Regions from separate parts of the Arhodomonas sp. AD133 genome, predicted to be linked through region 2. Evidence: predicted binding sites of a transcription regulator. Region 2 holds the regulator's gene; each other region holds the start of a gene.
What was found. Region 2 encodes FliA, which starts transcription of late flagellar genes. Its sites were predicted from a motif close to GCTAAAGTTNNNNNNNNNNCNGCCGATA; they were not measured.
Positions count from the first base shown of each region.

Region 1: a site for FliA is predicted at 1,333-1,360, ahead of ACPEES_RS06260 (methyl-accepting chemotaxis protein). Genes of this name have one in related genera too.
Region 3: a site for FliA is predicted at 700-727, ahead of ACPEES_RS11775 (methyl-accepting chemotaxis protein). Genes of this name have one in related genera too.
Region 4: a site for FliA is predicted at 1,051-1,078, ahead of ACPEES_RS05410 (methyl-accepting chemotaxis protein). Genes of this name have one in related genera too.

Region 1 is NZ_JBNAZM010000007.1:58,073-60,272, forward strand. It holds gene ACPEES_RS06260 (methyl-accepting chemotaxis protein) at 1-1,280, opposite strand, end outside; gene ACPEES_RS06265 (Na+/H+ antiporter family protein) at 1,501-2,200, opposite strand, start outside.
Region 2 is NZ_JBNAZM010000027.1:56,409-58,608, reverse strand. It holds gene ACPEES_RS14785 (protein phosphatase CheZ) at 1-295, opposite strand, end outside; gene cheY (chemotaxis response regulator CheY) at 300-680, opposite strand; gene ACPEES_RS14775 (RNA polymerase sigma factor FliA) at 781-1,506, opposite strand; gene ACPEES_RS14770 (MinD/ParA family protein) at 1,503-2,200, opposite strand, start outside.
Region 3 is NZ_JBNAZM010000017.1:68,521-70,720, reverse strand. It holds gene aspS (aspartate--tRNA ligase) at 1-393, shown strand, start outside; gene ACPEES_RS11775 (methyl-accepting chemotaxis protein) at 788-2,200, shown strand, end outside.
Region 4 is NZ_JBNAZM010000006.1:34,726-36,925, reverse strand. It holds gene ACPEES_RS05410 (methyl-accepting chemotaxis protein) at 1-980, opposite strand, end outside; gene ACPEES_RS05405 (PA2778 family cysteine peptidase) at 1,168-2,130, opposite strand; gene ACPEES_RS05400 (PA2779 family protein) at 2,130-2,200, opposite strand, start outside.

The sequences.
Region 1 (2,200 bases), on a different contig from region 2:
CCACGGCCCTGCTCGCCGGCACGCGCGGCCTCGATGGCGGCGTTCAGCGCAAGCAGGTTGGTCTGCTCGGTCACCGCGTGGATCACGTCCAGCACCGTTTCGATTTCCTTGCTACGCTCGGCGAGCTTGCTCACCGCGGTGCTGGTCGAGGCGATGTCCTCGGCGAGCGCTTGCATGGCCGCGTGGTTCTCCTGAACCACGGTGCCGCCTTCCCGGGCGCGTGCGTCGGCGTCGCCGGCCGCCTGCTCGACTTCGCCGCCGTTGCGCGAGATTTCCTGGACAGTGGCGGTCATCTCGTTGATCGCCGAGGCGATCTGATCGGTCTCCCGGCTCTGGTTCTCGACATTCCCCCGCGTCTGCGTGGCGACCTGGTTGAGCTCCTCGGCGGCGGAGGCGAGCTGCTCGGTGGTGTTCCGGACGTCGCCGAGGGTGTTCTGAACCTTGGCGACAAAGGCGTTGAACTGCTCGGCGAGCTCGCCCACCTCGTCGTGACGTTCGACGGGCAGGCGCTGGGTAAGATCGCCTTCGCCTTCGGCGATTTCGCGCATGGCCTCGGAGGTCTTGCGAATCGGGCCGACGATCTTGCGGGTCATGGCGACGGCGATGGCAGCAATGGCAAGCAACGCCACCACGCCGGAGACGATGGTGGTCCATACCGCCTGGCGCACGTTCGTCGTCACCCGTTGCTGGGCTGCGGCGACCTCGGCCTCCACGTCATTAAGGTATACGCCGGTGCCCAGCATCCAGTTCCACTTGTCCAGGCCGACGCTATAGGAGAGTTTGGGTTCCTTGTTGCCGGTGGCAGGGTTGTCCCAGCGGTAGCGGTAGAAGTCGCCACCGGCCTTGGCGTCGGCGATGAGCTCGCGTAGCAGGTAGTCACCATCCTCGGTTTGCAGGTCCCACAGACTCTTGCCCTTGAGCTCGGGTTTGGGGCGGGTGACGAGGTTGATGCCGTCGTAGGTATAGACGTAGATGTAGTTGTTGTTGCCGTAGTTGACACTGCGAAGCAGCTCCGCGGCGCGTTGCTTGGCGGCCTCGTCATCGGGCCCCGCGCTCTCGTAGATCGGCTCGATGACGGTGACAGCGGTTTCCACCAGGTCCTTCAGTGCGGTCTTGCGCGAGTCGATGAGGGACTCGCGCAGCTCGGCCACGTCGGCCTCGCCCTGGGCCTGCAGGTTGCGGGCACCTTCGACGATCAACGCCATGGTGACGACTGCCAGCGGCAGCAACGCGACCAGCAGGATGCGACCTTGCAGGGTGAGGTTGCGCAGTAGCGGCATCGGTGTGGCCCCTCTGTCTGATTCTTGTAGTAATCAATCCGTCACCAGTAGGGAGCGGCTGACAGTCCGCGTTCTTGAGAACGACGCGGTAACGTCCCGACGAATGGTTCCGGGCAGGGGCGGGTTCCGTGTGGGCATGTCGCGCTTGCGACCTGAGCAGGCCGCAAGCGGGTACCGATGCGTGATGTGATCGGCGACGAGGTGCAAGCGGAGCCGGAGACTACAGGCTGATGGCGCCGATCCAGCCGAAGATGAGCAGCGGGATGTTGTAGTGGAGGAACGTCGGCACGACCGTATCCCAGATATGGTCGTGCTGGTCGTCCGCATCGAGGCCGGCGGTCGGGCCGAGAGTCGAATCCGAAGCGGGCGAGCCGGCGTCGCCGAGCGCGGCGGCGGTGCCGACCAGGCAGACCGTGGCCAGCGGCGAGAAGCCGAACGCCTGTGCCAGCGGCACGTAGATGGCGGCGATGATCGGGATCGTGGAGAACGACGAGCCGATCCCCAGCGTGATGAACAGCCCCACCGTGAGCATGATCAGGGCCGCGAGCGAGCGGTTGTCGCCGATCAGCTCGACGGAGCTCCGCACCAGGGTCTCGATCTCCCCGGTGGCCTGCATCACCGAGGCGAAGCCCGAGGCGGCGATCATGATGAACCCGATCAACGCCATCATGCGTACGCCGGCGGTGAATACGTCGTCCGCCTCGCGCCAGTGAAAGATCCCCGTTACCGACAGCACCGCGAAACCGAACAGCGCGCCGAGGATCATCGAGTCCGTGTACAGCTGTACCCCCAGGGTGAGTGCGGCTGCCGCGGCGGCCATGACGATGGGCAGTCGGCCGCGGTCGTGCTCATCCGAGGGCGCGTGGGCGGCCTCCACCGTGTCCCGGTCCTCGTAGTCGCGCCGCCCGCGGTAGGTGGCA
Region 2 (2,200 bases):
CGAGGGTTCGATGCGCGGAGCTCTCGGTCACGTCGATGACATGGTTCAGCCGTTGCCTGGCGTCGGGAATCTCGCTGGAAGCGATGTCCGACAGACGGCTGTCCACGCGGAAAGACTTGAGTGCCTCGTGGAGCTCGCGGGTGAGCACGCCGATCTCGCGGAAGAGCTCCGTTTCGCGCAATCGGGTCAGCTCATCGATGGTCTCCTGGATCCCCTGTTCGTCACCGCCCTCGATGCGCTCGATGAGATCGCGGGCGAGCGCCAGGTATTGCTGGCTGCGGTCGTCGGTCGTCATGGCGCTAGCCCCCCGCATTGATGCGCTCGAAGATCTTCTCGATCTTCTCCTTGAGCGTCACGGCAGTGAAGGGCTTGACGATGTAACCGTTCACACCCGCCTGGGCGGCAGCGATGATCTGCTCCCGCTTGGCCTCGGCAGTGACCATGAGCACCGGCAGGTCGGCCAGATCCGGATCGGCGCGCACACCCTTTAGCAGGTCCATGCCGCTCATGCCCGGCATGTTCCAGTCCGTGATGAGAAAATCGAACCCGCCGCGCTGTAGCATCGGCAACGCGGTGTTGCCGTCGTCGGCTTCGGAGATGTTCTCGAAGCCGAGATCACGGAGCAGATTCCGGATGATCCGACGCATCGTGGAGAAATCGTCCACGACGAGGATCTTCATGTTCTTGTTCAATGCCACGCTATTCCCCCTGAGCGAATTCGCGGTAACCGTGCCGGCGGCCGGCGCCTCTCGGGTGCGGAGGGCCGCCGGAGATGCACTCTCACCTCTCTATCCAATCGGCAAGGTGCGCACGAAGCTTTAGCATGATCTTGCCGTGAATCTGGCTGATGCGGGATTCGCTGACACTGAGCACCTCGCCGATCTCGCGCAGATTGAGCTCCTCATCGTAATAGAGTTGCATCACGAGCTGCTCGCGCTCGGGCAGCTTGGCGACGGCTGCAGCGAGATCCGCGCGGAAGCCCCGGTCGGCGAGCACATCCTGCGGCGACGGGCCGTCGCCCTGGGGCTCGTGGGCCTCGCCGGTCGTCGGATCCTCCTGGTCGATGCTGAACAGCCGGGCGCTGGCAGCGTCGGTGAGCGTAGCGTGGTACTCGTCCAGCGACACCCCGAGCCGCTGAGCCACCTCCGCATCCCTCGGCTCGCGTCCGAGCTCGTGCTCCAGCGCCTGGATCACCTCGCCCGCCTCGCGCGAGCGCCGGTGCACCGATCTCGGCGTCCAGTCGAGGCGACGTATCTCGTCGAGCATGGCGCCGCGAATGCGAATGCCCGCATAGGTCTGAAAGCTCGCCCCCTGCCCGGCATCGAACTGGCGGGCGGCCTCGAGCAACCCTACCATGCCGGCCTGGATCAAATCCTCGAGCTGCACGCTCGGCGGCAGGCGGTTGGCGAGGTGATGCGCGATTCGACGCACGAGCGGCGCGTGGCGCACCAGCAGATCGTCACCGCATTGTCCCTGCACGGCTTCGTACATCGAGGGTCCGTTCATCCCGCGAACTCCCCTACCCGGCTGCCATAGCGGATCACCCGCTCGACGAAGAACTCGAGCTGGCCGTCGGCACGGCTCGGCAGCGGCCACTGCTCCACGCGATCGGCGAGTGCCTGGAACGCCCGGCCCGACGGGCTACCCGGATACAGCGACACCACCGGTCGCTGGCGCTGCACGGCTGCGCGCAGGCGCTCGTCCTCCGGGATAGCGCCGGCGTACTCCACGGTGACGTCGAGAAAGCGGTCGGTGACCCGCGCGAGCTTGCCATAGAGGTCCTGGCCCTCACGCGGCCCGGGCACGCGGTTGGCCACCATGTGAAAGCGCGTCACGCCGTGGTCGCGGTTGAGTACCTTGATGAGCGCGTAGGCATCGGTAATGGACGAGGGCTCGTCGCAGACCACCACGAGCACCTCGCGGGCGGCACGCGCGAAGCTCATCACCGAATCGGAGATACCCGCCGCCGTATCCACCAGCAGGTAATCCAGGTCCACGGACAGGTCGCTGAAGCTGCGGATGAGTCCCGCGTGCTCCGCCGGGGAGAGCTCCGCCATGCGCTGGGTACCCGACGACGCGGGCACGATGTGCACCCCCTCGGGACCGTCGAGCAGGACCTCCTCGAGGCTGACCTCGCCGTCAAGCACGTGCGAGAGGTTGCGCCGCGGCGACAACCCGAGCAGCACATCGACGTTGGCAA
Region 3 (2,200 bases), on a different contig from region 2:
TCACAGAGTGATCCGGAGGCGTTGCTCTCCCGCGCCTATGACATGGTGCTCAATGGTACCGAGGTCGGTGGCGGCTCTATCCGTATTCACCGGCCGGACATGCAGCAGGCCGTCTTCCGGCTGCTAGGTATCGGCGACAGTGAGGCGCGGGAGAAGTTCGGCTTTCTGCTGGATGCGCTCGAGTATGGTGCGCCGCCTCACGGCGGCATCGCCTTCGGGCTGGACCGTCTCGTGATGCTCATGACCGGGTCGCGTTCCATTCGTGACGTCATGGCCTTCCCCAAGACTCAAACGGCGACGGATCTGCTCACCGAGGCGCCGGCCGAGGTGGACGAGGCGCAACTGCGCGAGCTCGGCATCCGCCTTCGCCGTACGGCCAAGGCCGAGGCCTGAGTTCCGCCGGAATCTTCGCGCCCGGCACTCGCGTGGACGCGATGGCCGGCACGCAGGTCTGGGTCGGGTGACAGGCGCCCGCCGGGTCGCCTGTCACCCGCCTTCATAGACCGGTTACCAACACCATTCCATCGCACCAGGGGCCTGCTACGGTCCCTTCGTCGGCGGCATGTTTCGCCGTCGTATTGCATCCGTTGTGGTGCCGGTACGTCTGTAACAGGCACAACGGCGGTGCCACGCTTGTGTGACGGAGACCTTGTAGAGCCCGGCGAAAGCATGCCGGACCTCCAATCAATAATGATGACGCATAAAGTTTCTAACCGGGTTGCCGTTAACTGTCTCGGGCGGCACTCGATGCCGCTCGTGGAATCGTACGGGCGATAGGGAGCAGGGCATGCGCGTCAACAAACCGGTCACGGACCGCGAGGAGCCGGTCCACGCCGATGACCGGCTGATAAGCACCACCGATCTCAAAGGGGTGATCCAGAGCGCCAACGAGGCGTTTTGCCGGGTGGCGGGCTTTGACGAAGACGAGCTGCGTCGCAAGGCCCACAACATCGTTCGCCACCCCGACATGCCCGAGGCCGTCTACCAGAACTTCTGGGACACCCTGAAGTCCGGCCGGCAGTGGATGGGCGTGATAAAGAACCGTTGCAAGAACGGCGACTACTATTGGGTCAACGGCTACGTCTCGCCCGTCTACCATCAAGGCGAGCACATGGGCTATCAGTCCGTTCGCAGCCAGGCCACGCCGGCGCAGAAGGTTCGTGCCGAGCGCCTGTACGCGCGCATGCGAAAAGGGGCGTCCGTGGTGCCGTGGTGGGCACGAGTGGGAACGCGCGGGCGTCTGTCCGCCGTGGCTGTTGGCTGCGCGCTCGTCGGGGCGCTGACGGGCGGCGTTGCCGTCTCCCAGGGGGCGGCTGTCGGCCTTCTCGCCGTCGCTGCCGTGGCGGTATTCGCCTGGGGGATTGCCTGGGTCGCGACCCGGCGTCTGTCGCGTGCCAGCGAGTTGGCACGAAGTGTTTTCGACAACTCGGTGGGCGAATACACGTACGGTGGCGGCCATGATGTCACCGCTGAGGTAGAGCTCGCGCTGGCGATGCAGCGTTCCCAGCTCGACGCCATGCAGACGCGCATGAATGACCTCAGCGTGCCGCTGCAGGAGGCGGCGCAGGCCACCGAGCGCGCTGCGTCCGAGGCACGCACGGCACTGGATGGTCAGCGTGGCGAAACCGAGCAGGTGGCGACGGCGATGAACGAGATGTCCGCCACGGTGCAGGAAGTCTCGCGCAACACGGTCGACGCCGCCAGCAGCGCTTCTGCCGCGGTGGATGAAGCCGGCTCCGGGCGTGCGGTGATCGAGAAGACGGGCAGCGCCATGACCCGGCTGGCTGACGAAGTGGAGGAGGCCGCGGGCGTCGTCGAGCGACTCAAGGCCGATACCGACGCCATTCGCAAAGTGCTCGATGTCATCCAGGGCATTTCCGAGCAGACCAACCTGCTGGCGCTGAATGCCGCGATCGAGGCCGCCCGTGCGGGCGATACCGGTCGCGGCTTCGCGGTAGTCGCCGAAGAGGTGCGTGCGCTGTCCAAGCGTGTGAGCGATTCCACCGGCGAGATCGCGGGGATGATCGAACGTCTGGAGGGCGGTGTCGGGCAGGCTGCCACGGTCATGGCGCACAGTCGTGATTCCGCCACGAACGTCGCGCAGGGGGCCGAAGAAGCCCAGGAAGCCATTCGCCGCACGGAGGAGCGGGTGCGCGAGATCAGCGACATGAACACGCGTATTGCCAGTGCTGCGGAACAG
Region 4 (2,200 bases), on a different contig from region 2:
GCGCCGCCGTTCTGGGCCTCCCGGTCGGTCTGCGACGCGGCCGCTTCGGCCTCCGAGCCGCTGCGTGATATCTCCTGCACCGTCGCGGTCATCTCGTTGATGGCCGAAGCGATCTGCTCGGTGTCGTCGGTCTGGCGCTGGATGCCGGACTGCGTCTCCGAGGCCACCCGCGTGAGCTCCTCGGAGGCAGAGGCGAGCTGTTGGGTGGATTCGGTGACGTGGCACATGGCGTCGTGGATCTTGTCGACGAACGCGTTGAACCGCTCCGCCAGATGGCTCATCTCGCCGCGCCCGGAAACGGGCAGACGCTTGGTGAGATCCCCGTCGCCGCTGGCGATGTTCTCCAGGGCAAGCGTGACACGCCGCAGCGGGCGCAGTACCAGGCGGCCGAGCAGCAGGTTGAGGGCAACCGACAGTACCACCACCAGCAATAGCGTCTGGGCGAACTCGCGCACCAGGCTCGCCTGCTGCATCTCGCGAATGGTCGACCGGTCTGCGACCACCTCCAACTCGCCGACGGGTTTCCCACCATCGCCGCTGTCATGGGTCAGCGGCACCTGCTCGGTCAGGGCGCCGGTGTGATCGCGGGGCTCATCCACCGCTTGGGGCCCGCCATCGTCGCCGGTCACCTGGCCGGTGACGAGCTCACCCTCACCGTTGCGCACATAGACCGCGGCGATCATGTCCGAGGCGGTTTCCGCCGCGGCCAGCTTCTTGGCCTGGTCGGTCTCGAAGTTCCACAGGGTAGCGGGAAGGCTGCTTTGCAGCCGCTGGGTCACCGCGCTCACCTGCTCGCGTAGCTGCCCTTCCAGGGCCGACTCGGTCGCTTTTTGGTTGTACCAGGCGAACCCGGCGAGCAGTGCGACGAGCAGCACCGCCGTAATCACGTTGAACCGGAAGCGGATGGATCCCGTCAGCGACTGCGTCCCATCGCCGCTCGCCTGGGTCGCCGCTATCGAAGGGTTCGATACATTGGCCATTGTCCCAGCTTCCCCCGTCTCCGTTCACCAGTGCGTCCCGACCAATCGTTCAGAGCGCGTCTATGAAGGCTAACGGCGGGACGGCGGCTGAGTTTAAGTGCCGTTCGTCGCGCCTTCCGAAAAAGCGAGCGAGTGCTCGCGCAGCGCAACGCCGCCCGGCGACGGGCCACTGTCGGGGGGAATACCGCTACCGCGGGCAGCTTGCGGGAGCGCGCCGGCAACGTATCTCGGCCAGCGTCCGCGCGTAACGCCGGCGCTCATCGCCGGCGGCCCGGAGCGCCGAGCGCGCCGTCGCCTCCGCCTGATCGAGGTCGCCGAGCTCAGCCTGCAGCATTGCCAGGTTGTTGAGCACCTCGGCGCGGTGATCGCCGGCACGGGCGGCGGCAGCCGCAAGCGCCGTGCGCGCGGCCTCGCTGTGACCGGTGAAATGGAGCGCGTTGGCGTACCCGAGGGCAAGAAGACCGCTGTCGGGCCAGCGCCCGACAGCAGCGCGCCAGTACGCGAGCGCGGCGTCGGGCGAGGCGGTGGCTTCGAGGTCGGCGAGCGCCCGGAACAGCGGCCGCGGCGTGGCCGTCGCCGGCAACCTGCCCGGCGCCGGCGTCACGGCCGCCCAGTACCCGCCGCGCGCCCAGGTACGCGCGAAAGTCTCCGCCGCCACGCGGTGACGACGGCGCTCCCCGGAGCGCAGCACGATCTCTCCCGCGTCGGCATCGACCGCTACTACCACCGCATAGTGCCAGCGTGGCCACCAGCCCAGCGCGAGGTTCTGCAGCACGATAACCGGTTCGCCCTGCGCCAGCTCGTCGGCCACGGCCGTGAGCCGCCCGGGAATCACGTAGGCGAGGCGTTCGGCACGCCGGGCAGCGGCCAGGAGCTCCGCCTGCAGGGTGCCTTCGAGGCCGGGAACGTACATCCGCTCCGCCAGAGCCTCAGGCGTGGTGGAACGGCCGCTCCAACCAAGGGTAGTGGCCAGTGCGGCCGGGCCGCAGTAGTACGCCGTATCCGGGAAGAACGGCACGGCGGAGAGCTCCGGCGCGGTCGCTCGCTCCGGCAGCGCCACCCGCTCCCGCGGCAGGCTGGTGCAGCCGGCGAGCAACGCGATAGCGAGCAGTACGGGCGCGCGCCAGCCCCCCGGCACGCGCAGACGCATCAACGCGCCGTACTGGTCACGAACGGGAAGACATCCGTGAACCCGAGAATGTCGGTGACGAGCAGGACGA